DNA from 3 places in the Paenibacillus sp. sg306046 genome. Region 1 is predicted to be linked to each of the others. Evidence: riboswitches for the same ligand, from Rfam matches in the RefSeq annotation. Region 1 holds a riboswitch; each other region holds the start of a gene.

Region 1 (10,476 bases):
CGATCCAAAAACAGGATAAACGAGGGTAAGCGCAAGCAGGATGCTCATCCAGAGGACAAATACCGGTTTGACCTTTCGCTTCATGATTTTGCTCCTTTCTGTATACTTTTGAACGTTTGTTGCATTACTCATCACCTTCAAATCCAATAAAAATGAGCTAAAACCTTGCAATAACGCGCCTTTCAGACACCGCCCCCAATCTTATAATTGATACATATCGTATCATAAACAAATCGAAATTTCTACTGCCTGCTGAAAATAAGTAAAACTTCGGATCGAAGCACTTTCGATGAAGATACATCGGTGTTTTAGCAGTAGCTTTTCTTGCGATTATAGAATCGTTCAGCTTCGCTGAAAGCTTACAAATTCTATAATCTTAACTAGGATCAGCCGGCCTGGATCTGGCTTGGCCTTTGGCAGCTGTCGTCAGACACTACGTCCGCTTCCTGTAAACCTTACTTCTACAAGTTATGCGCCCTGCCGCAAAACATACATAGCTCCTGCAGACATTTGCTGCAGCTTGTCTCGATTTGACGAAGAAATCAGCCGTCAGTGCCCGCCCCCGGCGCTTCCACGAGAGCCGGCGTGCAGACGCAGGCCCAACCTGTGCAAGGCGGGACAGCTGTACAGACGCCGTGAAGGCCGATGACATACACTGATATACGTGCAAGAAAACCTTTGACCGAAGCCGATCTTGTAAAAAACCTTGATCGAGGCCGTCTAAGGATGAGCGACTGCCATTCAGCGGCATGTTGTCTGTGAAACTCTGAAGACAGAAAGGAACGGATCGTCTATGGGAAGAGATGTCGTCGATATCGTCATCACCCCTCATCAGGCAAGCGGAACCGTCACGCTTGTGCTGGAATGCTATAGCAGTATCGCCCATGGCTTGAGCGATCTGCCCAACGACGCGTCCATCACGCTCAAAAACGGCAGCCATACGCACACAACCCGCCTGCTCAAGGGGGACAGCGACGAATGCGCCTTTCCGTACCTGGCGATTGATCCGGCTTCCGCCAAGCAGCTCGGCTTGCGGGACCAGAACCGGTACTTGATGGACTACAACGCTATGCAGGATACGCTGACGCTGACACGTCTGCTTGTTAGCCGCAGTCACAGGGTACTGAAAACCGATCGGAGCCAAGGAAATCGGATTACGATCGGCGCGGCTCTCGCAGCCGCTCTTGGCATACCCCGGACGACCCGGCCCGTGCTGACCCTCAGCACAAGCGCGGGCAGCGTGAAGGCGCAGCTCCGCGTGCCTGCGAACGAAATCAGCAATGAGCTTAAATTGACCGCTCCGCTCTGCAAGAAGCTTGGACTTGTGCCAGGTACGCGCATGATGCTCGCCTATCATCAAAAAACAAAAACATTAACGCTCAGCTCTTCTGCAGCAGCGGCAGCCACTGACCTCCCGGTAGTACCGTCGTATCCGACAGCGGTCGACCAACCGGAACAGCTGAGCCATCGCTCTGGCTCTAGCTATGGCAGCTCAGGCTCAGGCTCAGGCTCGGGCTCTAGCTCTGCCCCAGGCTCAGGCTCCTCCGGCGCAGTCACGAATCACTCCAGCTCCGGGCTGTCTGGCGGCGAGCGCAGCCAGTCCGGAGTTCAAGCCGTCCACGCCAATCGCGTCCTGCCTGCGCGACCAGGCTTCCCAGGCAGGCTCAAGCCGACACGACCGGCCGAGGAGCGGTCCCTCGTTGACCGCCGGACGCGTTCAGCTACTGCGAGAGGCGAGCAGCTCTTGACCCCGACTGGCCGACCGGCCAAAGCAGGCTCCTCCGCCTCGGTACACACCCTCAAGCCGCCGAAGCGAACAGCCAGAAAAACCGCTGTACGCAAAAAAGGCCCTGCCGTTTGGCTGAGCCCGCAAGTAACCAGATAAGTGGGGAGTGCTGACTGAAGGTTAAATCAAAAAGGATCGCAGCAGCCGCCGTTTCAGGTGGAGCCTGCGATCCTTTTTGCCCGATTTTCGAGCTAGTCACGTGCTTCAACGGCTTGTTCTTCCCCATACAGCTCATGCAAATGCTGCACATGCGCCAGGCCCCATTCATTCATCGCCTGCAGGAGCGGAGCAATTTTCATTCCGTATGCCGTAATGGAATATTCAACCTTGGGGGGAATTTGCGGATAAATTTGACGATACACAATTCCATGGTATTCCAATTCCCTTAATTGCGCTGTCAGCATCTTTTTCGTGATGCCTGGGATTGCCTTCTGCAGCTCGCTGAATCTCAACGTCCCCCTCGAAAACAAATGAAACATGATGACAGGCTTCCATTTTCCAATCAGGATTCCTAACGCAGTTTCAACTTTACAGTTTTCAGCCATTTGAACCACTCCTGTGGAATTGTTGCTTGAGCTTCGCAAGGTATCCTTTTGTATACCAGGTTTAATTGAAGTGCCTACTTCCGGTAAATGCTCCTTGCGGTTATTATAACTCTGTAACTAACAAAACTTCAAGGAGGACATGCATCATCATGAAATGGGCTGTTCGCATTTTGCAAGGCTTGCTGGGAGTCGGCTTCCTCCTGTTTGGCTTTATGAAGTTAAGCGGAAATCCGATGCAGGTTCAAGCATTTAATGAAATCTACGGGTACGGCACTGGCTTCATGTATGTAGTTGGCGCGATTGAGGTGCTTGCTGCGGTGTTATTAGTAGTAGGCTTCTGGAACCCTAAGCTGGTGCTGGCCAGCAGCGGAGCCTTGGCGCTTGTGATGGCCGGAGCTGTATTTACGCATCTGAAAGCCGGACAAGGGTTTGGCGTTGCCGCTATGCCTCTAGTGCTGCTCCTGTTAAGCTTGATTGTGTTTTTGGGGAAAAGGAAGGTCATGAAAGCCTAGACGATTTGCTGCCGCAGCACTGGCCGCTTACGTATGTGCAGGATCAACCTATCCATTCATATTCAAACGGAGGGATTTCCTATGAAATTACTGGTCACTGGAGCAACAGGACATCTGGGGTCGCTGGTCGTTGAAGCGTTGTTGAAAAAAGTAGCGCCGGAACAAATTGCGGTCAGTGTACGCGATCCGAAAAAGGCCGAGCAGCTGAGCGCAAAAGGCATTGATGTGCGTTACGCGAATTTTAATGAGTATGAGTCCATGGTTTCGGCGTTCAGCGGAATTGACCGACTGTTGATCATCTCAACAGATGATATGCCCAATCGTAGAAAACAGCAAGCTGACGCTGTTCGTGCGGCCCAGCAAGCGAACGTGGGCTTCATTGCGTACACCAGCGCGCCAAACGCAGCGGAAAGCAAGCTGGCGCTTGCCCCGGATCATCGCGAGACGGAACAGGCGATCCGGCATTCAGGGATTCCGTATTCCATTCTTCGCAACAACTGGTACTTGGAAAATGAAATCGCAACCTTCCAGGCTGTACTGAACGGTGCGCCATGGAGCATCGCCTCGGGCACAGGCCGGGCCGGGTGGGCTGCTCGCCGCGATTATGCCGAAGCAGCCGCAGCTGTGCTTGCCGGGCCAGGGCACGAAAATAAAATCTATGAATTGTCCGGTCCGCTCATCACTCAAGAAGAGCTGGCAGCAAGCTTTGCCCAAGCGGTCCAGCGCGATATTCAGGTTGTACATCTGGATGAGGAAGCATACGGCGGCATGTTGAGAGGAGCAGGACTGCCTGAGCCTGTCATTGCTCTGCTGGTTGCCATCCAGGGCGGCATACGTGACGGCGAGCTGGATATCCCAAGCGATGATCTGGAGACATTGCTGGGACGCCCCGTCACTCCGGTCCAGGAAGCCATCGCTCAAATCGTGAATGGATTTTCCCAGTAATAGCAGTCATTCTAACGCTCCCAGGCAAGCAGCTTGCCGGCTTCTTAGCTAGCAGAACACAGTAGATAAAAATCAAGGGTGTTACGTAATAGCTCAGGCTACTGCGTAACACCCTTAATTTTCATGTTTATGAAAACAGAGTCAAGAAAGCCCGCCTTTGGAACGCAGTCGCACGCTCCTTCTTGCAAGGGCATGCCTACAACTGCTTGCTGCGGTAGTGATGTCGGCCTAGCGCCGTAAACCCCAGCTTGCTGTACAGGCTCCTCGCAGGCGCATTGTCCTGCAATACCTGCAAGTACAGCCGCTGCGCTCCCTGCTGCAGCGACCAGTCCGCCAGCTTGCGGAGCAGTTGTCCCGCCATGCCTTTCCGGCGGTGCCGGGCGGCTACGATGACATTGCTGACGCCGGTGTACCCGCGTTCGCTGACGACCGTCGCCAGCGCCGCTGTTTCTCCTTCGTTCATAACGCGGACAAACGCCTTGACCGGACCAATCGCCGAAAAAATATGACGATACGCAGGCAGCCGCTCTTCGCCAAACCCTTCCAGCCGCAAAAAATCGGCCAGCCACTGCTCGTCAGCTTCGTCGGCGAACTCGTAATCAAACCGGCTGTCAAGCACGACAGAGCGAACAACGGCGTCCGCCTCACCTGTCATCAGCAAGCAGGGCATCTCCCGTACATACCCCGCCTCCGCCAGCAGTGCATCCAAACCGGCAGGCGAAGCGTCGCTGACATAAAAGCAGACCGGCAAGCCGCGCCGCCGGTAAAAGTCTTCGAGGTCCGCAAGCCAATCTGCGCAAGCCGGCAGCGGTCCAATCGAGTGGACACTGTTCGCCCGTCTGGTCGTGCCATACGTAGCACGCAGCCTCCAGCCTCCATACAACTGCTGCGTGAAGGCAGGCCAAGCGTTGGCTGCAAGCTCCTCCACCTGGACCAGCTCGGCCAAAAAGGGATGCAGCCGTTCAGGTTGCTTCGTTTCCATCATTTCCGTATCGCTTCGCGTCAGCTCAGCTCCATTGTCCGGCTGTTCCATTCGATTCCCCACTGGCTTTCTAGTACGTTCCATCCGCGTTCCTATTCTTCCATCAGCTTGATCCTTGCACGGTTCGCCAAATCCTCGCCCGTCGTCGTGTGCAGCCGGTTCAACAGCTCCGTCTGGAACGTACCCGGATGGCTGCTGCCGGAAATTTCGACTGCAAGCTCAGCGGCTACACCGTAGAAGGCAAGCGCAGTCGTCGCCGCGGCAACCAGGTCACGCTCGACCGCGGCAAAAGCGCCGATTATACTCGTCAGCAGGCACCCCGTACCCGTCACGGCTGTCAGCAGCGGCGTGCCGTTGCTGATCCGGTACGTCACGCTTCCATCACTTACATAATCATCCGCACCGGTGACAACAACAACAGCACCCAGTTGGCGTGCCGCCTTTCGCGCCAGCCCGGCTGCCTGATCGCCAGCCGCCTCGCCGGCATCAACGCCCTTGATCTGCACCTGCTCGCCAAGCACATTGGCAATTTCCGCCGCATTGCCGCGAAGTATGGAAACTTTGATTTTCTGCAAAATACGGCGCGATACCTCAGTCCGGTACGCAGTCGCTCCCGCGCCGACCGGATCGAAAATAACCGGGACGCCATGCGCGTTGGCCGAACGTCCGGCAATCAGAATCGACTCGACGATGCTTTGATCCAGCGTCCCGATATTGACAACCAGCGCCCCCGCAATTTTGGCCATATCAGCCACCTCTTCATGCGCATAAGCCATCACCGGCGAAGCGCCAAGCGCCAGCAGCCCGTTAGCCGTAAAGTTTGTGACTACGACATTCGTAATATTGTGGACGAGCGGTCTTTGCGCCCTTACCCGTTGCAGCATGTCGATTCTTGCTTCGATTTCCATTCTGGTAGTCCCCCTTGAATTTAGGCAGTAGCCATGTGGTTGTCCATGTGTCATCCGGTGAAAGTCCTATTCGGACACCTGACTTCGCGCCTGGTCGCAGCTTGAAAAAAAACACACTCCGCCCTAAGCAAAGTGTGTTTCCCGCACTCTCCCTACGCTGGCATGATCCAACAGGTTCAAATGGTTAACGGCAGCTTCAGCCGTACTCTCAGCCCGATTTCCCCCGGACTCCCATGGTTCTATTCATTTCCTTTAATAATAGCGATTGCGACAAGTCCGGTCAAGGCAGCATTTTTTTAGGCTTCTGGCAAATCTGCGAGGCGAAGGTACGCTGCAGCTGTCCTTTATTGGGCTTTTCTAAGCATTTCCAGCTTGAGGCGATCTTCGCCCTGCAGTCTGGCCAGAGCAGCCACTTCTTCCTTCGTTGCGCAGCTTTCCAGCTTGACATGAACAAGCTCCAGCATGCCAATGACATCTTCGTTCTGGTTGGCTTCAATGCGGTCCAGCTGCTGCCTGACCTCGGACATTTCCTGCTTCAATCCGGCGACGTCCTGCTTTAACGTTGAGACATCCTGCTTCAGCTCTGCGACATCCTGCTTTAAGCCTGCAAAATCATGGACAAGGGTGGAAAGTAACGCTTCGATACGATTTAATGAATCAGACATCGGCTGCCTCCTATGGATCATCAAAACAAGCAACAGGTAACTAAAAGCCCGATGCTAAATCACGCGCGTAGCTTCTCCTCTCATTCTACCATTTCACCGAAAATTGCCAAGCCTATTTTTCGAAGACGACTTGTGCTTTATCCCGATATTTTGCATCATTAGGGAGAACCTCTACAACTCCACCGCAGATGGGAGTGACGGTCTTGCAGCATTCAGCTTTATTTCATGCCGACCCGCTTCAGGATGATTTTCATCCGCATGTATCCGCTTACTATTTCAAGCAATGGGATGGATTCGAGATGCCCTTTCACCGGCATCCCGATACCGAAATTATGTATATCATTTCCGGCCACTGCCGGGTCGATCTGCAGAGCGGAGACGGCATTGAAGCCGTTTCGCTCAAAAAAGGCGAATTTATTATGCTAAATGCCTGCATCTTGCATCGGTTGATGATCGAAGCCGGCACATCCTGCCGGATGCTGAACGTCGAAATCCGGTTTAACCGCTGCCAGCCCGGAGACCTTTTCCCTTCGATTCGGGTGCTTGCGGCCCAGGATGAGCTGCTGCGCGGTCTGCTGCACACGGCTAAAACCCATCTGGTGCTGCGTGACCCCGATGACATGTATCATCTCTTGAAGGGGTTGGTGCTGGAGCTGGATGGAGGTCCGAAAAGCAGCAAGCTGCTGATCCGCCTGCAGATCGCGGAGCTGCTGATCCGAATCGCGCGGCTGCACCGCAGCACGGAGGATAGTCTGCACCCGCAAGCCGATTATTATGTCCGGCAGGCCACCGAATACATCCATCATAACTATGACCGGGACATACAAGTCAAGGACATCGCCGCCGCCGTCAACCTGCATCCGGGTTATTTGCACCGGATTTTCCGGGCGCACACCAGCCAATCGCCGATGGGCTACCTAACCAAGCTGCGGATGGAAAAAGCAAAAATGCTGCTGCGTACCGACATTCCCATTTTGGACGTAGCTGATTATGTCGGTGTGGGAAGTCGGCAATATTTTCATTCTTTATTCAAAAAACAGACCGGCCTGACTCCGACCGAGTTTCGTAAATCCATCCGCGCCGAAGCGTATCGCCAGGAACCAAGTGAGGATTTTTGACAGTACCGCTCCACGCTGGTCACGATCTTAGTAACCTGAGCTGCCGCCGCCCTGCTACAATCAGCTTGTGAACAGCCAAATCGACTCAGTTCCAGGAAAATGGAGGATTTTGATATGTCATTTAAGGTTGCTTTTATCGGGGCAGGCAGTATCGGATTTACACGGGGCATTTTGCGGGATCTGCTGACCGTGCCGGAATTTAAAAATATTGAAGTTGCATTTACAGACATCAATGAGCACAATCTCGATATGGTCGCTCAGCTCTGCCGCCGGGATATCGCGGAAAATGGGTTATCAGTGCCCATCCACGCGACAACCGACCGTCGGGAAGCTCTGCGCGGCGCGAAATACATTTTGTGTACGATTCGTGTAGGCGGGCTGGAAGCTTTCGCCCATGATGTGGACATTCCCTTGAAGTACGGCGTCGATCAATGCGTAGGCGATACCCTCTGCGCAGGCGGTATTATGTACGGGCAACGCGGCATTTCCGTGATGCTGGACATTTGCCGTGACATTCGCGAAGTGGCCGCGCCGGATGCCCTATTGTTGAATTATGCCAATCCAATGGCGATGATGACGTGGGCCTGCAACAAATACGGCGGCGTGCGTACGATCGGTCTCTGCCATGGCGTCCAGCACGGGCACAAGCAAATTGCGGACGTATTTGGCCTGGAGCAACAAGAAATCGATATCATCTGCGCTGGCATTAACCACCAAACCTGGTATATCCAGATTCGGCACAAAGGCAAGGATTTAACTGAAGGACTGCTGGAGGCATTCGAGCGTCATGAGGATTTTGCCCGAACCGAAAAGGTGCGGATTGATATGCTGCGCCGCTTCGGATACTATAGCACCGAATCGAATGGTCATTTGAGCGAATATGTGCCCTGGTACCGCAAGCGTCCGGAGGAAATCAACGACTGGATTGACTTGAGCAAATGGATTAACGGAGAGACGGGCGGCTACCTGCGCGTGTGTACCGAAGGACGCAATTGGTTTGAAACGGACTTTCCGAACTGGATGAAGGACCCTGCGATGGAGTTTGTGCCGGAGAAACGCGGTCACGAGCATGGCTCGTACATCATCGAAGCGCTGGAAACAGGACGTGTATACCGCGGACATTTTAATGTGGAGAATAAAGGAATCATTTCCAATCTGCCCGCCGATGCCATCATCGAAGCGCCAGGGTATGTCGATTATAACGGGGTTTCGATGCCAACCGTCGGCGATCTGCCGCTAGGCCCGGCTGCCGTCTGCAACGTCAGCATTTCAGTCCAGCGACTGGCTGTTGAAGCAGCTGTACATGGCGATATCAACCTGCTGCGTCAAGCATTTATGATGGACCCGCTCGTCGGCGCTGTCTGCAATCCGAAGGAAATTTGGCAAATGGTCGATGAAATGCTTGTGGCTGGCGAGCCTTGGCTGCCGCAATATGCCGAAGCCATCACAGCAGCCAAGCAAAGGCTGGCCACACAGCCGCGGATAGCCACACGTGAAGGCTACCAGGGCGCCGCCCGCCTGCCTGTAAAATCAGTGGCCGACATGCAAAAAGACCGATCTGCAGCCAATGAAAATGCAGGCGAGTCCGATAAAGGCAAAGACCGGGCCAAGGCAGCTCAATAGGCGCTAGTCCTACCTGATCGGCCTGACATAGACATGATCATCAAGCCTGTTCAAGCAAAGGCACGCTTTCCAAGAAGCAGCCTTGCTTGAACAGGCTTGACACTTAATTGTCGTAGGCCGCCAGACGGTCCAGCTCGTCTTCCGACAGCTCTGTCAGCTCACGAATTGCGGCGCGGTCCAGACCCTTGGCATGCAGCTTGCGTACAATTTCCGCCTGACCCTCTAGTCTTCCCTCTAGTCTACCCTCTTCTCTCCCCGCTTCTCTGCCCTCAGCCATCAAGCTGTTAAATTCAATCAGCGCATGCTCGCGCGCTTCATACAACCGCAGCGTCTCCTCGTCTCCGCTCAGCCACTCCAGCCTTGCTTCCGTCTTCCGAATATCGGGGTCCATGCTGATCAACTCCTCCAATTGGGCTTCAGGCAGCTTCTCATCAAGAAATAATAACCAGCGATGCAGCGGATTAGCTAAGTCCTTGGGGGCCGCTTTAAATTTGGGATATTCTATAAAATGCAACTCCATAGCTTCGGTCAATAGAAAATCAGGCTCCTGGTCTTTTTTTCTATTAAGTATACCATAGTTAAGAAAAATACGACCAGTTTCTGCCGGCTGAACCAACGCTTCACCACGCCAAAAAACCCGCCTGACGGCGGGTTTTCGAGGGTATTGCCTTGATTGCTTATTTGCCCAATTGGTGAATCGGATGACCCAGCGCGCCTTCGGCAGCGTCCATCGTAATTTCGCCCAATGTAGGGTGAGCATGAATCGTCAGTGCGATATCCTCAAGCGTTGCGCCCATTTCAATTGCAAGCGTCAGCTCGGAAATCAGGTTGGAAGCTTCCGCTCCGACAACAAATCCGCCGACGAGCAGGCCGCTATCCTTGTCGCCGACAAGCTTCACAAAGCCTTCGGTTGCGTTCATGGATTGTGCGCGTCCATTGGCAGCGTAAGGGAATTTTCCGATCACGACATTGATTCCTTTCGCCTTTGCCTCCGCCTCGCTCAAGCCAACGCCGGCAATTTCCGGATCAGCAAACACGACAGCCGGAATGACCTTGTAATCAACGACGCTCGGCAAGCCGGCAATTGCTTCAGCAGCCACTTTCGCTTCGTAAGAAGCTTTATGCGCAAGCGCCGGACCTGCGACGATATCGCCAATTGCATAAATATGCGGTACATTCGTCTGGCACTGCTCGTTAACCTTGATCAGCCCGCGCTCGCCAAGCTCAACGCCAGCCAGCTCGAGCGACAGCTCGCCATCCGTATTCGGACGACGGCCAACCGTAACAAGCACGTAATCGGCGGTTACTTGCTTCTCTTCGCCTTTCACCGTATACGTTACAGTGACGTTGTCGGCAGTCTTTTCGCAAGACTGCGCCAGCGCTTCCGTTACG
Region 2 (10,476 bases), on a different contig from region 1:
AATGGCGGCGGTGTACGGGAAAATCTGAACATCGGCGACATTACATGGGGCGAGCTGTTCAGCATCCAGCCGTTCAACAATGTGCTTGTGAAGCTGGATGTGACCGGCGCTGAGCTGGAAACGATCATCAACGCGCAGCTGGGCTCCGGCTCGACCTTCGGTCCTGACTTCCACGTATCCGGCTTTACGTATACGTGGTACAAAGACGCGAACAACAATCGCAAAGTCGTCGCGATGCGTCTGGCGAACGGAGCGGTATTGGATAAGACAAAAACGTATTCCGTTGTCGTCAATAATTTCATGCACACGTCCACCAGCGCGAAAAACATTGAAATCGGCAAGCTCGGCAAAAATCCGGTGACCGGACCGGAGGACTTGACGGCTACTGTCAACTTTGTGTCGAGCTATCAAGGTCCGATCACTTCCAAGGCGGAGGGACGTATTCGCGAGGTAGCTCAGCCAGTTGCACCGGTTGAAGAGCCGTCGAGCGGCGGAGGCTCTTCCAGCAACGGCTCAGGAAGCGCGGAACCGCAAGCACCGGCAGCTGTAGAGCCTGTCGCTACGGAAACTGGCGTTGAGCTGAAGGTGAACGAGAAGGATCTTGTCAAGGAAACGGCCGCCAATGGTCAAGAGGTAACAAAGCTGACCCTTAGCGCTGAATCGCTGAACAAGGCGCTGCAAGGGCTTGTCGGCAGTGACAAGGGCGATCTGGCGGTTATCCATTTGGCTGGCGTAGAAGGTCCGGTCAAGGTTGACCTGCCGGCCTCCGCGCTGCAAGCGGCAGCAGGCCAACAGGCTGCGACGGTCATCCAGGTGAAAACGGATGGCAAATCGTATGATTTGCCGCTCTCGATTCTGAAGTTCGACGAGTTGGCCGCTTCGCTTGGCGTAAGCGCGGATAACATCAGCATTCAGGTAACGATCGAGCCGGTAACGGGAACGGAAGCCGAGCAGGTGAACGCAGCTGCGTCGAAATCCGGCGTAGCCTTGCTGGCCGGCGCCGTCAGCTTCGAGATCACAGCTGTGGCAAACGGCAAATCGACCGAAATCAACAATTTCGGCACGACGTACGTCACCCGTTCAATCACGATTGCGCAGTCCGTTGACAGGGAGCAGGCTACAGCTGTCGTGTACGATCCGACGACCGGCGAGATGACCTTCGTACCTGCCGTATTCACAACGGCTAATGGGCAAACGACGGTTCAGATGAAACGTAATTCGAACAGTATTTACACCGTGGTAAAATCGAACAAAACGTTTTCCGATTTGAACGGCCACTGGTCGGAAGCTGACGTTGAATTGCTGGCGTCCAAGCTGGTCGTACAGGGCCGGACGGAAACCGGATTTGCGCCGGACAGCCGAATCACCCGTGCGGAATTTGCTGCACTTGTTGTTCGCGCACTGGGCTTGAAGGCAGATGGTACGCTGAATGGCGTAAGTGATGTGCAAGCAGGCGACTGGTTCGCCGGTGCGCTCGGCACCGCCTCGAAAGCCCGCTTGGTAGAAGGCTTCGAGGACGGCACCTTCCGTCCGGACGTCTCCATCACCCGTGAGCAGATGGCTGTGATGATCAGCCGTGCGATGACGGCTGCAGGGAAAGCTCCGGGCAGCGCTTCGTCCGCTCAGGCAGCTGGCTTTGCAGACGGCAGCGACATTCAAGGCTGGGCAACGGAGGCCGTCGCCCAAGCGGTGAAGGCCGGCATTATCCAAGGCACGACGGGCAACCGCTTCGAGCCTGCACAGCCTGCTACACGCGCGGAAGCAGCCGTTATGCTCAAGCGTTTGCTGCAAGCTGTCAACTTCATCAACTAATCCAATTTTTTACGAATCGTTGCGCTTTAAAGTCAACACAGCCTTCCCCGAGCTGCTCACGTAGCTTAGGGAGGGCTGTTTGCGTATAATGGAGCTATACATTTGAAAGAGGAAAGAGGGGGAGCGGATGCCGCCAGTATTAAAAGCGTTATTGCCGATCGCTGCGGTTATTCTTGTTATTTTCATCTTGTTCAAGCTGCACTGGGCGGCTGGTGTTGCCGGGGCCATTTTGATTTTCGGTTTTTTTGGTTTTCGGAACCGGTCGGCGTATTACGCGCAGCGCGGCAATATGGCTTATATGAAGGGGGATCAAGCGCGGGCGCTGGAGCTGCTCGGGCAGGCCAACCGGATCAAGGGGGTCGTGCCGCAGCACCAGATAAGCTATGGCTATTTATTGCTGAAGGCAGGCCGGCTGGAGGAAGCGGAGCAGGTGTTCCGGAAGCTGCAGCAGTCGAATCCCGAACGGGAATTTATGATGCAGGCGCGCATTAACCTGTCGACCATCCATTGGCTTCGCGGCGAACGCGGCGAGGCGCTGGCGATCATGGAGGACGTGCTTAGCGATTATAAAAACACGCTGGCTTACGGCAATTTCGGTTATTTGAAGGTGCTGGCTGGAGACCTGGAGGAGGCGCTGGCCATCAATGAGGAGGCGTATGCCTTTAACGACAGCGATGTGACCATTCTGGACAACCTTGCCTTGAATTATATGTACCTGGGACGGCTGGAGGAAGCGGCCGAGCTGTACGTCCAGGTGATGGACAAGTCGCCCAAATATGCGGAGGCCTATTATTTCTATGCGCTGACGCTGCAAAAGCTGGGCCGGCTGGAGGAGGCCAGAGAACGGTGCGAGCAGGCGCTGGAGCGTGATCTCGCGATGGTGACGCCGTTGACGCGCGCCGATCTGGAGCAGCTGGCTGCGGAGCTTGGCGTGACGACGGTGCAAGCGGAGGAAGAACCTGAGGCGTAGCAGCTTGTCAGGCGGCTTCTCCCAAGGCAAGTGTTGAGAAGGAGCCTGACGCAGCTGCCTGTGAAATGGACAAGCGGACAAGCGACTAAAAAAGTCTCCGCCCGCTGACGGCGAGCCACGCCTCGATAGTTTAGAAAAAGCATCCGCTGGCAGAGGCGCGCTCCGTTAGCTTTCGCTCGCCCATTCCTTCAGCTTGCGGTCTGACGGCAGGAAGAAGGTAAGCAGTCCGATCAGCGGCAGGAAGCTGACCCAGTTCATCACCTTATGCACGGTATACGTATCCGCCAGGCTGCCGAGCGCAACGGCGCCAAGCGCGCCGAGGCCGAAGGCCAGACCGGTGATCAGCCCGGATACGGTGCCGATTTTGCCCGGAATCAGCTCCTGGGCGTACACGACGGTCACGGAGAAGCTGGATAAGATAATAAAGCCGTTGATCAGCAAAATGACGTAAGCCCACCAGGCATTGGCGTAAGGCAGCACCATCGCAAGCGGGGCTGAGCCAAGCATCGAGAAGAAAATGACGTTGCGGCGGCCGAATTTGTCCGACAGCGGCCCGCCCATAAAGGTTCCGACCGCTCCGGCGGCGGCAAACAGGAAGATGTACACCTGGGCATGCTCCAGCGGCAAGCCAAACTTCTCCATCAGCTCAAACGGGAAGTAGATCGTGATGCCTGCATGGTACCAGGAACGCGCGAAGACGAGAAAAATGAGCATATACACGGCGAAGCGCAGCTGGCGCTTGCGGCGCGGATCAACAATCCGGGAGCCGCTGGACCGGGACGCCGGCGGATTGGCGGCCATGTACCCGCTGTACCAGCGGGAAATATACAGCTGCACAGCGATGGCAATTGCGGCTACCGCAGTAAACCAGATGGCGCCAAGCTGTCCAAGCGGGGCAAAGACAAGCGCTGTCATGATCGAAGCGAGCGATTGCCCGGAGTTGCCGCCGACCTGGAAAATCGACTGGGCGAGCCCGCGACGGTTGCCGCCCGCCATATAGGCGACTCGGGAGCCTTCCGGGTGGAAGATCGCCGACCCGATGCCGATCAGCAGGACGGAGAGCAGCACAAGCCAATACGTTGGAGCAAGCGACAGCCCCAGTACGCCAACGAAGGTAAAGCACATGCCGATCGGCAGCATATAAGGACGAGGCTTTCGGTCGGAATACAAGCCGACAAGCGGCTGCATAACAGAAGCGGTCATATTCAGCGCAAACACAATAATGCCCGACTGCATGTAGCTGAGCCGCATGCTGTCCTTCAGAATCGGCAAAATGGCCGGGATCACCGACTGAATCGTATCGTTAAATAGATGCACAAGGCTGATGGCCAGCAAAATGCGAAAGACGGTCGGCTTCACGCCCGCTTGAGATGTCCGGGATGAAGCCGAGCCGTCTGCTGGCTTGGTAGAAACGTTCATGATGCCTGACTCCCTTCTTGTTCGCCGCCCGGCAGGCGAGCGGGTCCGCCGATGCGGACATTCGGATATGCCGAAAAGGGGACAGGCGATGCTTGTCCCTCGGTTCCGGTTTGGCTGGCGCACGTCCGGCGGCTTCTTAAAATTACGTTCCCGCCGGGTGACGGGTTAGAGTGCCAAGCGCTTCGCCCATTTTTACTTTGCTGCCCACAGAAAGGTCGGAGCGGCTGGCGTAGGTGCCATTTTCCATCAGCAGTACGACGGTGGAGCCAAATTCAAAGTAAGCAAGCTCATCGCCCGCCTGCACCTGATTAGGCAGAGGAGACACGTATTGAATCGAGCTGACGTTCAGCGCGCCAACCTTGACAACCGCAACCTCTCCCGCGCCATGCTGCATATACGTGATCAGCCGCTCATTGCGGCTAAGCACGCGGCGCATATGCTTCAAGCCGAAGTCATTGACCGGATACACCTTGCCGGGTACATGCTCCTTCTCGATAATTTCGCCTGCGACCGGGGTGTGAATGCGGTGGTAGTCGGTCGGGCTTAAATACAGCACATAAAAAAAGCCGTTTTTGTAGTTAATGCGGCGCGGGCTGAAGTTCAGCAGCTCTTCGACGGTGTAGTCCTGCCCCTTCACGTTCAGCATCGTGCCTTCCACGATCTGGCCCATTCCTGTAATCAACGCGTCGACCGGACTGACGATGATGCCCTCCTGCCGGTCAACGGGACGCAGGCCAGGCTTGAGACGCCGGGTAAAAAAGTCATTCAGGGAGCCATAGCCCGCGAGCGGCTTCTCCGCATCCTCGATGCGAATGCCGTATGTTTTGGCGAATTGCGGAATAAACGCGCGGCTGGCGCGGGATTTGGCGAAGGCGCCCGTCAGACGGGATACGCTTTTGCGTGACGAAAGCTCCGTAAGAAGCCGAAAAAACGTTATTTTCATAAGGGTCGGATGTCACCTATTTCTACATGATCATTTAGTGGAAGCCTACCGATTATCTTGACACAGAACGGGGGACAAAGCAACCGCTAAACAACGGCAAAAAAGCGAGAAGGCCCCTCAAAGGAGCCTTCATGGATGACCGGCCTCGGCTTTTCGGCGCAATGCCCTCTTTCTTCTATTTCCTGTACTCCCCGCAGGCGACGCAAGCTGCCAAATTGACCATAATCGGGCTGCAAGCGCCTGACCATTTCGTGCAATGAATCGGCGTACGGCAGCCGGGCTCGCCTTGAATTTGGCTGCAAAACGGGCAGTCGGCTACGATGCTGACGGTAACGGGCAGCGGCTCGTGATCCGGAGCCTCCGGCGTATAAGGCGGCGGTTCGGAACCGGGCCATTTCCTGCCAAACGCCGCATTGCAGATAGCGCTTTCAATAATAAAAATCCCCGCTTTCTCTATAGTTATTCTCCCGTGCTATGATGTATCGTTATCTTAACAGACATGCCACGAGAAGACTAGGGAAATTTGCTAAATGTTACATTAATTTTTTTTTGTATTGACATTTAGCCCATTCATGCTAGTATGTTTATGTCACTAGGGGAGCCTAACCGGCTGAGATTGGATCGACAGATCCTAGACCCTCTGAACCTGATCTGGGTGATGCCAGCGTAGGGAAGTGGAGAACGCAGACGATCTTGAGTCCGTTCACTTGTGCTCACAAGCCGCTTCCGTATGACGGAGGCGGCTTTTTTGCGATCATCCACGCTGGAAGAGAGGGCCGCGATGCTGCGGCGTGATCCCGGACGAACTCGATAAGGGAGTGGAATCAAGTCATGTCAAAAGGGTTAAAGCTGACCGACATTTTGGTCACCATCGTCATTGCCGTTGTGTTCGGCATCATTTACCGGGTATGGGGCGATGTGTACAACGTATTTAAAGTGCCCGGCATCCCGCTGGAGCAGCTGATTTACGGCATGTGGTATATGGCTGCGGCTGTCGCCTTCCTCATCATCCGCAAGCCGGGCGTAGCGGTGCTGGCCGAAGTAGCCGCCGCCTTGTTCGAGATGCTGCTCGGCTCGCATTACAGCGTGTCGTCGCTGACTTACGGCATCGTGCAGGGGCTGTGCGCGGAGCTGACCTTCGCGGCGTTCCGCTACCGCAGCTTCTCGCTGCTTGTAGCCGGTCTGTCAGGTATTGCGGCCGCGATTGGCGCATTGGTTATGGACATCTACGGAAATTACTTGACGGAATATTCGCCGTGGCTGATCGTGCAGTATGTGCTGTACCGGTTCGTCGGCGCGTTCCTGATCTGCGGTACGTTGAGCTATGCCTTGGTGAAGGCGCTGGAGAAGACCGGGGTGACGCAACTGGTGCGCCCGGTCAGTCAGGATGATCTGGATTCGCTTGGTCGGTAAACATAAGGAAAACGGGTGAGGGAGCATGACGCGATTCGCGGATAACAAGACGGGCAGTGAGGCGGACCGCGCTGTCTGGGTAAGCGAGCTGCGGCTCAAATTTCCGGGCAGCAAGGCTTTATGGTTCGACCAACTATCGCTAACGATCCGGCCGGGGGAGAAGGTGCTGCTGCTTGGGCCAAGCGGCTGCGGCAAGTCGACGCTGCTGCAAGTGCTGGCCGGACTTGTTCCCGCTGTGATCGAGCTGCCGATGAAAGCGGCCGGCGTCGGACGGCCCGCCTCCTGGGGGTATTTGTTTCAAGATCCGGATACGCAGTTTTGCATGCCGATTGTGGATGAAGAGCTGGCCTTTGTGCTGGAAAATTTATGTGTTCCCCGCGAGCAGATGCAGGAGCGAATCGGAGCGCTGCTGGCCCAGGTCGGACTGGCCGCTGTTGATCCGCGCACGCCGATTGCTTCGCTGTCCGGAGGGATGAAGCAGAGGCTGGCGATGGCTTCGCTGCTGGCGCTGGAGCCGGACGCCTGGTTTCTGGATGAGCCGTCCTCGCTGCTCGATCCCGAGGGTACCCGTGAGATCTGGGACACGGTCAAGCGGGTAACGGCCGACAAGACGGTCATTATCGTGGAGCACAAGCTGCATGAAGTGATTGATTTCATCGACCGTGTGGTGCTGTTTGATGGAGCGGGCCGCATATTGGCGGATGGCGAGCCGGAGCGGCTGTTCCGTGAGCGGCGCAGCGAGCTGCAAAGCTACGGCATCTGGTATCCCGGCGTGTGGAACGATTATACCGCGGACGGCGTGCAGCTGGGGACCGGGACCGGGCTGCGCCGCCTCCCGGCGACGGCGGGCTTGCCGCTTCCAGCCGCCGGCGGGGAGCCGCTGCTCCGGCTGCAGCAGTTCGCAGGCTACCATGGCAAGGAGCGGAAGCTGGCGGCTGCGGGCGCACAGGTGTGGCCGGGCGACTGGATTGCGGTCATCGGCGAAAACGGCGCTGGCAAAAGCACGCTGCTGTCCTCGCTGATGCAGCTTATTCCGACCGAAGGCGACTATGTGCTCGCGAATCGGCGGGTGAGCGGGCTGGACGATGTCGTACATCAGGCGGCGTATGTGTTTCAAAATCCGGAGCTGCAGTTTATTGGCAGCAGCGTATTCGAGGAAGTGGCGTTTAACTTCCGGCGGGACGGGGAGTCGGCGGAGGCTGTGCTAGCGCAGACCGACGAGCTGCTCGCAGCTTTTGAGCTGAGCGGACAGCGGGAGCTGCATCCGTATCAGCTGTCGCTGGGCCAGAAGCGGCGGCTGTCGGTAGCGGCTGCGACCGTGAAGGCGCAGCGGCTGCTGCTGCTGGATGAGCCGACATTTGGCCAGGATGCGGTGAATACGTTCGCGCTGCTGGAGAAGCTGGAGGCGTGGCGGCAGCGCGGGCTGGCGATTGTGATGGTGACGCATGACATGGACATCGTCAGCCGCTTTGCTACGCGGGTCTGGGAGGTGCGGCAGGGCGAGCTGACGGTTGGGGAGCCGTCAGCTCGTCCGGTCGGCAGCCGGCCCGGCCTGGGCGTTAGTCAGGGCGGTGGGCACAAGAAGGCCGCCGGGGAGCTGAATGATCGCGTTGATCATGCTGGCGAAGGACGGCATCACGGCCGTACAGGTCGCGCCAGCGGCGAGCAGGCTGCGGCCTCAGGGCTGACTGAGACCGCAGCTGCGGATGCCATCGGCCCAGCGCTGGCCGGTACGGCCGACAAGGGAAGGGGCTGAGCATCTATGCTGGAATTGCTGAGCGGCCGCACGACCTGGCTGCATCGGGTCAACCCGAGCTTCAAGCTGCTTGTGTCGATGGGAGCCTTTCTGATGGTGCTGTTCACGCATAACATCAATGTGCTGCTGCACATCACCTGGATGTATACGCTGCTGCTGTTTCTGGCGAGCGGTCAGCCGGCCCGGCGTTTGCTGTGGATGCTGCTGCCGTTTGGACTGATGTTTGTGTCATCGGCTGCCTCGATGATTTTGTTCGGCACCGGCGAGACGACCTGGTACCGGTATGGACTGATCCATATTTCGGAGGAAAGCTTTTACCGCGGGCTGCATCTTGGGCTGAAAACCGTCGATGCGGCACTGGTCGGCTTGCTGTTTGCGCTGACGACGAACCCGGTGCTGCTGTTTTATTCGCTTATGCAGCAGCTGCGGCTGCCTCCGAAATACGCCTACAGCTTCATGGCTGCGATCCGGCTGCTCGGACTGTCGGTAGCCGAATATAAAACCTTGCGCGCCGCCTTTCTGGTGCGCGGGGTGAAGCTGCGGCGGGGCGTCCGCGGCTTTGCCGAGTCGGTGCAGCGCTACGCGATTCCGCTGCTGGCGCAAAGCATCCGCCGCGCCCAGCGCATCGCCGTGGCGATGGAAGCGAAGCGCTTCGCTTCGGCGGCGGCCCGGACCTACTATTACAGGGTCGGCTGGTCGGCGAGCGACGGCTTGCTGGCCGGGCTGCTGCTGGGCATGTGGCTTGGCGCCTGGTGGTTTGCCCACCAGCTCCCGCATCTGGACATCACGGATGTGAGATAGGCGGGCAGCTGGGATATGGGTTTCTAATTAGGAAGGGAGACGATGGGATATGATCGCAACATCAAGCTTTTCCGCAGAGCTGAGAGAGGCTGTAAACGAAAGCTGGGAGGCCAGCTTCAAGCATCCGTTCGTGCAAGGGATCGGCGACGGCACGCTGCCGCTGGTGAGCTTCCGCCATTATGTGTTAAATGATGCGTATTATTTATCGCAATTTGCTCGGGTGCAGGCGCTTGGCGCGGCCAAGGCGCATGATCTGCCGACCGTCAGCCGGATGGCGGCCCACGCCCAAAGCACCTATGAAGCGGAGCTGTCGCTGCATGAAAAGTTTTCCGCGCTGCTCGGCATCACGGCAGAGGAGCGCGAGGCGTTCGAGCCGGCTCCAACCGCCTATGCGTATGCCACACATATGCTGAGCACTGCTTACAGCGGCACGATGGGCGACATTATCGCAGCTATTTTGCCGTGCTACTGGCTGTATTACGAGATCGGCGAGCAATTGAAGGATTGTACGCCCGAGGAGCCGATTTACCGCGATTGGATCGCCGCTTACGGGGGCGACTGGTTCCGCGTGCTGGTGGAGGAGCAGGTGAACCGGCTCGACGAGCTGGCTGAGCGGGCGAGTGAAGCCGACCGGGCGCGGATGAAAAAAATCTTTATCCTCAGCAGCCGCTACGAGTACATGTTCTGGGATATGGCGTATACGCAGCAAGCTTGGCCGGTACGATAGTTTCTCCTGCGTCTCTTTATTATTAATAGAAGATATCCAGCAAAAACAGGCTGTTCCCCGTCATTTGTGGCGGTTGGGACGGCCTTTTTTGCGTACCCGCTCCTTTTCTCAGTCGCCCGGACGCTCAGAGCAGCGCCAACCCCCGGTCCTGTGCGCTTGTTCACCACTCTTTCACATTCGGTGTGATTAACATCATAGAGCTGTCTAAACGCTTCCACCTACAATGAGGACATCAAGCAATAGCCCTTTGGGGGGAGGGAGGAATAGATGTATGGCGAACTTGCAACAACATATCAAACGGCCCGTGGAAAAGCAGACGAACGAGAACCACAAGGAGCCGTCCTTGAAAGGAACCTTTGCGGCGGTGATGCTGCTTGGTTTGTTTCTGGTCATCAGCTGGGTAGGCATATTTCTGTTGTATGTCGTGAGGGGTTAGAGAGATCAATCGGCATCGTCCGGAGGAGTTGACAAGCTAATGCATATTCACCGTTTAGAAAAATATTGGCTGATTTTCGGCATTTCGATGCTGTTTGTATTTCTGTCTGTCGTAGGCGTTGGGGCGTTTTCACTCGGCATGGAGCCTCCCGGCGGTCATCGGCATACGGTTGACCCGGAGAAGCTGGCGCAGACGCCGC
Region 3 (10,476 bases), on a different contig from region 1:
TGCTGGCGCTGCCGTTGTTTCTTCGTCACCTGCCTGCCCAGGAAAGCTCGTCCGTACACTTCGACGTACCGGGCGCTTTGTTCATCGGCGTAGGCGTAACCGGCCTGCTGCTGTACTTGACCGGCCAGACGCTGCCTGCGCTGGCTGCGGGCCTGATCGCCCTGACCGCGTTTTGGCTGCGTATCCACCGGACTTCACATCCGTTCGTTCAGCCGGCTCTGCTGCGCAACCGCACCTATATGAACTTGTCTGCGCTGAATCTACTGGCCTATGTGTTGAACTTTGCCATGCTGTTTCTCATGCCGCTGGTGGTGATCAAGCTGTTCAACCACAGCTCGGTGTTTGCAGGGCTGATGATTTTCCCCGGCGCTATGCTCAGCGCGCTGCTCTCGCCGTTCATCGGCCGGGCGATCGACCGCGCTGGCAACGTGAAGGTGATCATCGGCGGCTTTTCCACCCTTGCGGCGGCTATGCTTGCCTTTGTCCTGCTAGGCGTTCAATCGCCTTATGGCCTGATGGTGTCGTATATGGTGATGAGCGTCTCCTTCTCTGCCGCAGGCTCCGGAGTGTCCAATGAAATTTCCCGAACCCTGCATAAAGATGAGATCGGCAGCGGCCTCGGCATGCTGCAGCTGACGCAGTTTTTCGGCGGCGCGCTTGGCGTCGCATTAACCGGAGCCAGCCTCGTCTGGCAAACGAACCGGCCGTTGGCCTCCGCTTATGAAGCCGAATTTTGGGGCATGCTGGCCGTAGCCGTTCTGGCCCTGCTGCTCGCCCTCCGGTATGTACGGGCGAAAAAAGCAGCAGCCGGCGGCATGAGCCCGATGCCCGAGCAGGCTTGATGTGTGGCGGCCGGGCGAGCCTGACTCGCGCGTAGACGACACAGTGACACAGCGTACTTCGTGCTGTGTGGCTTGTCAGACGCTTGGCAGGTTTGACACTGACACGAAGTCACATCTAGCATCCTTCGCTCACTTAAATTTCTCGCATCCATACACGCCCGGAACAACAAGACTCAACACCGCTAACTTGCAAGTGCCGCATAACGTAATAGTTCCATCCTACAGATGGCTTACGTTATGCGGCACTTGTTTAATTCCGCACGCAGAAAAAACTGCTTGGCTAATAAGTATGATATTTCAGAGGGCAGGAATGTCCCCTGAGAGAGGACGTTTACAGAACTTTGTCTTTTAAAAGGCGGACATAAGGGGACATGATCACGATCTACGTATAGCCGAGCTAGAAATCCATATCTAGCAGTATATAACCCATCAACATCTAGATCTGGACATGTGAGCAACAGGAGAACTGACGAAGCAATGTCCACTGAGCAAAAGACACATGTCTACTGGATATGGACATACACGAGACAAGGAGCCCGACTCCACAGCTCCGCAAATTGCGCAGCGTCATTTGCATCGGCGATCGAGCCGGAACGAAGCCCGTCACCCAGCGAAAACGAAACGCCGTAAGCTTTCATAATTTCGCAAATTTCCTCGAAATGCGTGTACAGAAAGTTTTCCTTATGATGAGCCAAGCACCAGGCCGCCATAATGGAGCCGCCGCGCGAAACGATGCCCGTCACCCGCTGGGCCGTCAACGGAATATAACGGAGCAGCACGCCCGCATGAATTGTGAAGTAATCCACGCCCTGCTCCGCCTGCTCGATCAGCGTATCGCGGAATACTTCCCAGCTTAACCCCTCCGCCTTGCCGTTCACCTTCTCCAGCGCCTGATAGATCGAAACCGTCCCGACCGGAACCGGGGAGTTTCGAATGATCCATTCGCGTGTCGTATGAACATGCTTCCCCGTCGACAAATCCATAATCGTATCCGCGCATAATGCAGCTGCGACACGTTGCGCCCCGGCTTCGCCCGCCGCGGCCGCGCCGACGCCGGAAATGGCTCCGCCCCCCGCTCAGCCCGCGTTGCCGCCGAACCAAAGCCGTCATCCGCCGGCCTTGTCGAACGCCCTTCGTACGCCTCCGTATCGCCGCGCGGAGCGAGGCCGGAAGCGGAGGATAAGCAGGCAACACCAACGGCTGCGCCCGCCTGCGGCGGACCCGTCTCGTCTGGACATGAACGGCAAGCGGCCGGCAGACAGCCGTCCGGCTGCTGCGCTTGACATTCAAAAAACCGCTCCATCGAAGAAGCGGTTGAAGGTGCAAACATACGCTGACAACAGCATGTCCACTCGGCCAATTACAGCTCCGTTCCCTGGACATCCTTGTTGTGCGATGAACTCACTTTCCCACTTTCCTACGCTGGCATAACCCAGATCAGGTTCAAAGGGACCAAAGCGTAACGCTTTATCTCAGCCATCGACGGCGCCCCTAGTGGATTTCCTAGGTATACTACACTCATTCTATATGTTGGATGACAATGGGCGAAGTTTTCGGCACCCCCGTCTTTCTGCCGGGCAGCAGCTCGCGGACAAGCTTCAGCGGCTTCCACTCCTCCGGCAGCAGCCGCTGGTAAGCCTGTTGTCGGTAACGGTCGTCGATCAGCAGCAGCGCACCATAATCATGCTCCGTCCGAATCAGCCGTCCCCCCGCCTGCAGCACCTTGTTGATGCCGGGAATAACATACGCGTAATCGAACCCGTTTTTACCTGTACGATCGAAATACGACTTAATCGCGTCCCGTTCCGGGCCAAGCTGCGGCATTCCGACTCCGACGACCGCCACCCCCGTCAGCCGCTCCCCGGTCAAATCAATACCCTCGGCAAACATACCGCCCAGCACGGCAAATCCAAGCACCGGCTTGTCGCGTCCCGCCTGAAACTCCGCCAGAAAGGCCGCCTGCTCCTCCTCGCTCATCTCGCCATGCTGCACGAGCAGGTGAACGGACGGGCAGCTTTGCTCTGCGAAGCAAGCCAGCACCTCGTTCATATACGCATAAGAAGGAAAAAAAACGAGCCGGTTGCCTGGCTTTTGCTCCCCAATTAACGTATGCAGCGCCTCGGCAATGACGGCCTTCGAAGCCTCGCGATCTTTATAACGCGTAGACAGCGGCAGCAGTCCGACCGCCAGCTGCTCCTTGCGAAACGGCGACGGAATTGTCACTGCGTAATCATTCGCTTCGCCGCCCAGCATGTCCCGGTAATACCCTAGCGGGGACAAAGTGGCCGAGAACATAATTTGCGACCGGTAGCCTTTGGCCATCTGGCGCAGCAGCGCCGACGGGTCGAGACATAGCAGCTTGAGCCGCACGCCCCCGGACGACCATTCGGTCAGCGTCACGAACCGTTCGTCATACGTATCAAGCACGCGGCTGTACCGCTGACAGGCGAAGTATGTATCCAACAGCAGCTGCCGCAACTCACCCGTACCGGGTCCGGACAACTCCCGCTCCGCCGCCTGAATAAACGACTCCACACATACGCCCAGCTCTTCCGGCGGCTCTCCGTGAACGCAATGCTTGGCTGATGCGCCCGCTGAGCTAACTATTGCTCCTGTGGCTCCGGTCTTTCCCGTGGCTTCCGTTGCTCCGGCCGTCTCGGCTGATCTGGCCGTTAAACCGGTCATCCCACGAGCTCCAGAAGCAGGCAACAGCTCCCGCCCTATACCGTCTGCCGCGGCCCAACCAACCCCTGCATCGGCTGCGGCGCATGCTTTGCGCCAGGCGATAAAACAAGCATTCACCGCCTTGGCGGCCTCGTATACCGCGGCGTTTACACCTTTGTACGCACGCTGCAGCGCCAGAAACGGCGCCTTCGTCAGCTCCGCCGAATACATGTCCCGGCCGCGGTCCACCAAATTATGCGCTTCATCGACAAGCAGCACGGCTTGCCGCTTCTGCTCCTCCGATTGGCGCTTGAGATAAACGCGCGGATCATAAATGTAATTGTAATCGCACAGCACGGCATCGGCCGTATAGGCGGCGTCCAGCGACAGCTCAAACGGGCAAACCATATGCCTGCGAGCGTATCGCTCCACCGTTTCCCGCGTGATCAATGTCTCATGGGTCAGCAGATCAAGCAGCGCAGCCTGCACCCGGTCATAATGACCGTCGGCAAATGGACAAAATTCCTTGTCACAGCGCGTTTCCTCCTGAAAGCAAATCTTGTCCTTCGCCGTCAGCGTAACGGACCGCAGGCGTAAGCCTCCCGCCTTTAACAGCGCGAGCGCTTCCTCTGCCGCCGTACGGGTCAACGTTTTCGCCGATAAATAAAATACGCGCTGGAGCAACCCTTCGCCGATCGCCTTCACGGCCGGGAACAGCGTGGACATCGTTTTACCCGTTCCGGTCGGGGCGCGGGCAAATAAACGACTGTCCTGCGCAATCGCCGTGTACACCGCGCCCGCAAATTTCCGCTGCCCGCTCCGGTAGGCGGGAAACGGAAACGCCAGCTGCTTGATGCTCGCATCCCGCTGCTGCACATGATCAAGCTGCAGCCGGGCATACGGCGCATAAGCCTCAGCATACCGCTGCAGCTCCGCAGCCAGCGCTTCGATGTCCGCTTCCCGCTCGAAGCGGAGCTGCTCCCCGGTCCCCGTCTGCACGTAAACGAGCCGCAGCCGCATGACTGTCAAGCCTTCACGCACCGCGTACAAATACGCGTAGCAAGCCGCTTGAGCCCAGTGGACCGGATGGGAATTTTCCGTCAGTCGGCTCAAGTCGCCCGAGGTAGACTTGATCTCTTCAATAATAGCCTGCTCTCCTGCGAAGCGCAGCCCGTCGCAGCGCCCCTCCAGCCGGAACGTCAGCTCGCCGTGCTCCACCGTTCCGTCCAGATGCACCTCCTTGCGGTCCGGTTGTTCATACGTTTGCTGAATAGCCTGATGCGCCTTCGTCCCCTCAGCCAGCGTCGTCATCGTACGAAACCCGGCTTCGATGCTGCCGCTCATATAAGCGTACTCAACAAAGGCTCTGACCGAAATGCCGACCTCCGTCGTCATCGTATTCACCTGCCCGCCCAAAACATACGTTCGTTGCCGTTTAGTATATCATGCGCCGCACAAGATTACGACGACCCTTCTCGCCTGCGCAACCTATATTCCGGGCCAAGACAGTCGCTCAGCTCGACCCTCCCTCACAAAACGCCCTGCCTTCGCTCTCTCCCGGCTGCTACGGGCCCTGCCTACGTACGCTCCTCTGTGCGCTACACTGCAGGCCGACTCGCGCTGAACTGGCTTTCGTACAGATCCGCGTAAAAGCCGCCCGCCGCCAGCAGCTCGTCATGGGTACCCTGCTCGATGACTGTGCCTTGGCTCATAACCAGAATCAGATCGGCGTCACGGATCGTGGATAGCCGGTGGGCGATGACGAAGCTCGTGCGTCCCTGCATCAGCTCGTTCATCGCCTGCTGGATGTGGGCCTCCGTACGGGTATCCACGCTGCTGGTCGCTTCGTCGAGAATCAAAATCGGCGGGTTAGCGAGAATCGCCCGGGCGATGGTCAGCAGCTGCTTTTGCCCCTGTGAAATATTGGACGCCTCTTCATTCAGCTTCGTCTCGTAGCCGTCCGGCAGCGTGCGTATAAAATGATCCGCATAGGCAGCCCGAGCTGCGGCCACTACCTCCGTCTCGGTCGCCCCGGCGCGGCCATACGCAATATTTTCGCGAATCGTGCCATTGAACAGCCACGTATCCTGCAGCACCATTCCGAGCTGGCTGCGCAGCTCATGCCGCGGCAGACTCGTAATATCGACGCCGTCGATTCGGATGCGGCCGCCGTTCAGCTCATAGAAACGCATCAGCAAATTAATCAGCGTCGTCTTGCCTGCGCCAGTCGGCCCTACGATTGCCACCGTTTGCCCTGGCCGGACGAGCAGATTCATATCTTGAATAAGCAGAGCATCCTGCTTGTAGCCGAAGTCCACATGCTCGAACCGAACCTCGCCCATCGACGCAACGTTTGCTGTCCGTGTCTGTGGCGGCGCGTCCGCCGTCTCCTCCTGCTCATCCAACAGCTCGAACACGCGCTCGGCGGCGGCAATGGTCGATTGAATGATGTTGGCGATTTGCGCCGTTTGACTGATCGGCATGGAAAACTGGCGCGAATACGAGATAAACGCCTGCACATCCCCGATCCGGATCGTGCCCTTCATGACCAGTACACCGCCCACGACGCTCACGAACACATAACCGATGTTGCCGACAAAGCCCATCAGCGGCATAATGACGCCGGAAATAAATTGCGACCGCCATGCGGCATCATACATCCGGCCGTTGATTGTGTCGAACTTCTCGATGGACCTCTGCTCATGACCGAAGGCCTTTACAATCGTATGCCCGGTGTACATCTCCTCGACGTGTCCATTTAGTTGGCCGAGCGACTGCTGCAATGTGCGAAAATGCTGCTGCGAACGCTTCGTCACGCCCTTGATCACAACGAAGCTGAGCGGCAGCGTTACGATGACAATAAGCGTCATCAGCGGACTGATCGTCAGCATCATGACGACGACCCCGACCAGCGTTACCACAGAGGTAACAAGCTGTGTCAAGCTTTGCTGCAGCGTACTGCTGATCGTTTCAATATCGCCGGTTACGCGGCTGAGCGTCTCGCCATGCGGCCTGGCATCGTAATACGTAAGCGGCAGCTTCGCCAGCTTGCCGTTGACAGCCGCTCGCAGATCGTAGACAATCCGCTGCGAGACGCCGGCCATCACATATTGCTGCACATAGCCGAACAACGCACTGACGATATACAAGCCCGCCAGTACGAGCAAAATATTGGCGATATACCCGAAGTCAATCGCCGCGCCCGGCACGCCCTTCACCTTGGCCATCATGCCTTCGAACAGCTTTGTTGTCGCGTCCCCCATAATCTTCGGGCTGACGATGGAAAATATCGTGCTCAGCACCGCCGCGGCCAGCACAAGGCCAAGCGACAGCCGATGCGGCTTGAGATAGCCCGCCAGCCGGCGCAGCGTACCCTTGAAGTCCTTCGCCTTCTGGGCCGGACCCATCATGCCCGGGCCGCCGCGGCCGGGACCGAAGCCGAAGCCCGGACCGGGGCCGCCAGAGCCTCCCGTTTTGCCTGACGAAGCCGGAGAGCCGCCTGTGCGATCGCCAGCTGCGAAATCGGACGCCGTTTGTTTCATCGAGGTCGTGCTTGGTCTATCACTCATGCGCTTTCCTCCTCCTTCAGCTGGGAAGCTGCAATTTCGCGGTACACCGGCGAGGACTGCAGCAGCTCGCGATGCGTGCCCTCCGCAACCAGTCGTCCCTCATGCAGCACCAGAATCCGGTCGGCGTCCATCACCGTGCTCACCCGCTGAGCGACGATCAGCACACAGGCGTCAGCCGTTTCCGGCCGCAGCGCCGCGCGCAGCTTGGCATCGGTTTTCAAATCAAGCGCCGAGAAGCTGTCGTCGAACACGTAGATGGCCGGACGGCGCACCAGTGCGCGGGCAATCGCCAGCCGCTGCTTTTGTCCGCCGGACACGTTGGTTCCGCCTTGAGAAATCGGCGCCTGGAAGCCTTCCGGCATCCGGCCGATAAACTCGGACGCCTGCGCAATCTCAGCCGCGCGCCGCACCTCATCAATGCTCGCCTGCTCGTTGCCGTAGCGGATATTGTCCGCTACCGTGCCGCTGAACAGCACCGCCTTCTGCGGAACAAATCCGATCTGGCGGCGCAGGCTTTCCTGGGTCATGCTGCGCACGTCGGCGCCCCCGATCAGCACCTGCCCACGCTCCACATCATAGAAGCGCGGAATCAGATGGATCAGCGTCGATTTGCCGGAGCCGGTGCCCCCGATAATCGCCGTCACCTCGCCGGGCCGCGTCTCAAACGAAATATCCATCAGCGCGGGCATCTCCGCACCCGGGTAACGAAACGTGACATTACGGAACTGCACCGAAGGCCGCTCTGTGGCAGCCTCCGCCGAGCCGTCGCCGTCCAGAATATCCGGCTTCATCGACAGCACCTCCTGAATCCGGACAGCAGAGGCAGACGCACGCGGAATCATCACAAACATCATCGAAGCAAACACAAGTGAAAACATAATTTGCCACGCGTACTGAATAAATGCGATCAAATCGCCAACCTGCATATGACCCTGATCAATACGGATGCCGCCATACCAAATGATCGCGATGCTTGCAAAATTGAGCACCAGCATCATCACAGGCATCATCGAAGCCATCATCCGGTTTACCCGGATCGCGGTTTCGGTCAAGTCCCCGTTGGACGCGGCAAATCGCTGCTGCTCATGCTCCGTCCGGTTAAACGAACGGATAACGCGCACGCCCGTCAGCTGCTCGCGCAGCACCAGGCTGAGCCGGTCCAGCTTCGTCTGCATCGCCTTGAACAACGGCCCCGCCTTACGGAAAATGAAAAAAATAAATAATCCGAGCACCGGGACAATCGCGATCAGCACCAGCGACAGCTTGGCGTCCTTGGACACAGCCATCACGATGCCGCCGATACACATCAGCGGAGCCATCACGATAACCCGCATCATCATGCCCAGCACCTGGTACAGCTGCTGAATATCCTGGGTCGTGCGCGTAATGAGCGAAGCTGTGCCGATCCGGTCGAACTCCTGCAACGAAAATTGCTCGACATGGGCAAATACCCGGCTGCGCAGGTCGCGGGCGAAGCCGCTGGACGCCTTGGCCGACCAGTAGCTTGCGCCCACGGAACAGGTTGCGCCCAGCGCCGCCACCAGCAGCATGAAGCCGCCGATCCGCCAAATGTAAGGCGTGTCGCCGGTAACGACGCCATGGTCTACAATATCCGCCATCAACGTTGGCAGGTACAGATCCGACAGCGACTGGAGCAAAATAAACACCAGCACCAGCGCGACCGCCGCCCGGTACGGCTTTAGGTACCGAAATAAACTAAACATGCTGCGTCCTCCCTATACATTTTAAATCTAAATATTTTAATTATATAATATAAATATATCGGAGTCGCGAAACGGTGTCAATCGGGCGGCAACGCCTTAGCTGCGGATGGAGGAAGAAACAATTGTCTGACCGCACACAGCCTGAGTTCAATCAGCTTGCAGCGACTACTCAGCTTTCCAGGAGGACAAACTCGCGCGGATTGGACCGGATATGCAAACTTATTCGCTTCAAGCTATCCGGGGCGATCTCCGTGAAGCGTTCAAACAACGAGCTTACAGCGGCGAGCCGTTCACGCTCCTGATCCAGGTCTTGCGCATCAGCTCCGTCCCCCGGCATATCTGGTCTGCGCTTCCGGGCTTCGAGCAGCTCCTTTGTTTCCTCAAGCAAGCCCAGCATCGCGGTATCGCCAAAATAACGCAAGCCACCCGTTACTCCAGACCAATAACCCGGTTCATCCAGCAAGTATCCGATCCACGCAGCGTATTCGTCGACCGAGTTTTTGGCATGATCGTACAAGACTCGAAACATACACAAAGCCTGCTGGCCCTTGGTGAGCCGAGAGATCACTTCTGTTTTCACAGACCTATCTTTTCCCCGGATTTGGAGAAGTATCGGTTCCATACATACCCACCCGAGTCTTTCGTCCTCCAACGTGTCAAAAACCTGTTTTTTTACCGTTACTAATGCCATGTAATCGCTCCTTTTAGTATTTGACTTTCATGAATGTCAATTAAAAAAGTAAAAAAAAGCTTCGTACAGAAGCATTTTCGACGAGGCTGCATTCGTGCGCTAGCCGTAGTGTTTTCTTGCGACAAAGCTTCATATGTCAGACACCACATCCGAACTTTCGAAACGATCTACTCGCGTATTTAGTACAGCTGCAGCCGACTCGATCACTTGCTCCAGCCGCGCCTCCAGCTGCTGCTTCCTCTCTGGCTCCGAAGCTCCCTGCAAGATGAGGTCTTGGTTCAGCTTGTCCAAATAATTCATGCCTTGCGACACAGCGCCCCAAAATTGCATAGCCATCAGACTTGCGTCCCCCTGCCGAATCGTCCGTTCGCTAATCCCCTTCTCAATAGCTTGCGCCATAGTCTGCAGAAAATTTTTCACCCATGCAAACGGCGAGAACGGCTCATCGGTATACAACTCATGCACATCCGTGCTGATTCGCATGTAAAAACGAAAAACCTCCGGTTCGTCAAGCACCTGCTTGCAGACAATACGCGCATATCCATGGAATAGATCAGGCGACGGACACTCTTGTGCGAAATGAGCTTGCGTAAAGCGCTCGGTCTTATCCATCATATGCTCGTATAACTCACGAAACAGGGCTTGCTTGTTTTTGAAATAATGGTAAACCAGCCCGCGCGCCAGACTGGCCCGTTCCGCTACTTCCCCGATCTCTGATGCCGCAAAACCTTTCTCCGCATAAACAAGCATCGCTGCTTGCAAAATTTCTTGCTTCCGCTGCTTGCGAATTTCTTCATTTTGTTCTTTGGTACGTGGTGACATCGTTGCCCCTCGCTTTCATTGACATTCATGACAATCAAAATATAAAGGGAAATGGAGCTGCTGTCAACTTGAAGGATTTAAGTGCTGCATTACCTATGATCCGTTATAATAGGAGACATACCGTAAGCGCTTGCTCATGCGGGCATCGGATTACCTGGCTAATA

The links. Region 1 has a riboswitch for thiamine pyrophosphate ahead of thiM (hydroxyethylthiazole kinase). Riboswitches for the same ligand answer to the same signal wherever they lie in the genome.
Region 2: another riboswitch for thiamine pyrophosphate. It lies ahead of AC6ROY_RS16515 (ECF transporter S component); the one in region 1 lies ahead of thiM (hydroxyethylthiazole kinase).
Region 3: another riboswitch for thiamine pyrophosphate. It lies ahead of AC6ROY_RS11880 (phosphomethylpyrimidine synthase ThiC); the one in region 1 lies ahead of thiM (hydroxyethylthiazole kinase).

What each region holds. Positions count from the first base shown of each region.
Region 1 is NZ_JCAMRT010000017.1:90,954-101,429, forward strand. Features, by position in the region: gene AC6ROY_RS17635 (LPXTG cell wall anchor domain-containing protein) at 1-84, opposite strand, end outside; gene AC6ROY_RS17640 (hypothetical protein) at 794-1,885, shown strand; gene AC6ROY_RS17645 (winged helix-turn-helix transcriptional regulator) at 1,978-2,331, opposite strand; gene AC6ROY_RS17650 (DoxX family protein) at 2,481-2,843, shown strand; gene AC6ROY_RS17655 (SDR family oxidoreductase) at 2,925-3,788, shown strand; gene AC6ROY_RS17660 (GNAT family N-acetyltransferase) at 3,985-4,821, opposite strand; gene thiM (hydroxyethylthiazole kinase) at 4,863-5,678, opposite strand; TPP riboswitch at 5,810-5,923, opposite strand; gene AC6ROY_RS17670 (hypothetical protein) at 6,023-6,343, opposite strand; gene AC6ROY_RS17675 (AraC family transcriptional regulator) at 6,538-7,461, shown strand; gene AC6ROY_RS17680 (alpha-glucosidase/alpha-galactosidase) at 7,576-9,084, shown strand; gene AC6ROY_RS17685 (Rpn family recombination-promoting nuclease/putative transposase) at 9,188-9,844, opposite strand; gene lpdA (dihydrolipoyl dehydrogenase) at 9,762-10,476, opposite strand, start outside.
Region 2 is NZ_JCAMRT010000015.1:121,182-131,657, forward strand. Features, by position in the region: gene AC6ROY_RS16495 (5'-nucleotidase C-terminal domain-containing protein) at 1-1,812, shown strand, start outside; gene AC6ROY_RS16500 (tetratricopeptide repeat protein) at 1,940-2,782, shown strand; gene AC6ROY_RS16505 (MFS transporter) at 2,948-4,201, opposite strand; gene asd (archaetidylserine decarboxylase) at 4,344-5,144, opposite strand; TPP riboswitch at 5,729-5,834, shown strand; gene AC6ROY_RS16515 (ECF transporter S component) at 5,976-6,557, shown strand; gene AC6ROY_RS16520 (ABC transporter ATP-binding protein) at 6,583-8,313, shown strand; gene AC6ROY_RS16525 (energy-coupling factor transporter transmembrane component T family protein) at 8,320-9,114, shown strand; gene tenA (thiaminase II) at 9,164-9,841, shown strand; gene AC6ROY_RS16535 (cytochrome c oxidase subunit 2A) at 10,113-10,277, shown strand; gene AC6ROY_RS16540 (cytochrome c oxidase subunit II) at 10,317-10,476, shown strand, end outside.
Region 3 is NZ_JCAMRT010000009.1:174,775-185,250, reverse strand. Features, by position in the region: gene AC6ROY_RS11885 (MFS transporter) at 1-842, shown strand, start outside; partial or broken gene AC6ROY_RS11880 (phosphomethylpyrimidine synthase ThiC) at 1,388-1,837, opposite strand; TPP riboswitch at 2,240-2,345, opposite strand; gene AC6ROY_RS11875 (helicase C-terminal domain-containing protein) at 2,361-4,901, opposite strand; gene AC6ROY_RS11870 (ABC transporter ATP-binding protein) at 5,105-6,916, opposite strand; gene AC6ROY_RS11865 (ABC transporter ATP-binding protein) at 7,072-8,799, opposite strand; gene AC6ROY_RS11860 (hypothetical protein) at 8,969-9,328, opposite strand; gene AC6ROY_RS11855 (TetR/AcrR family transcriptional regulator) at 9,620-10,312, opposite strand.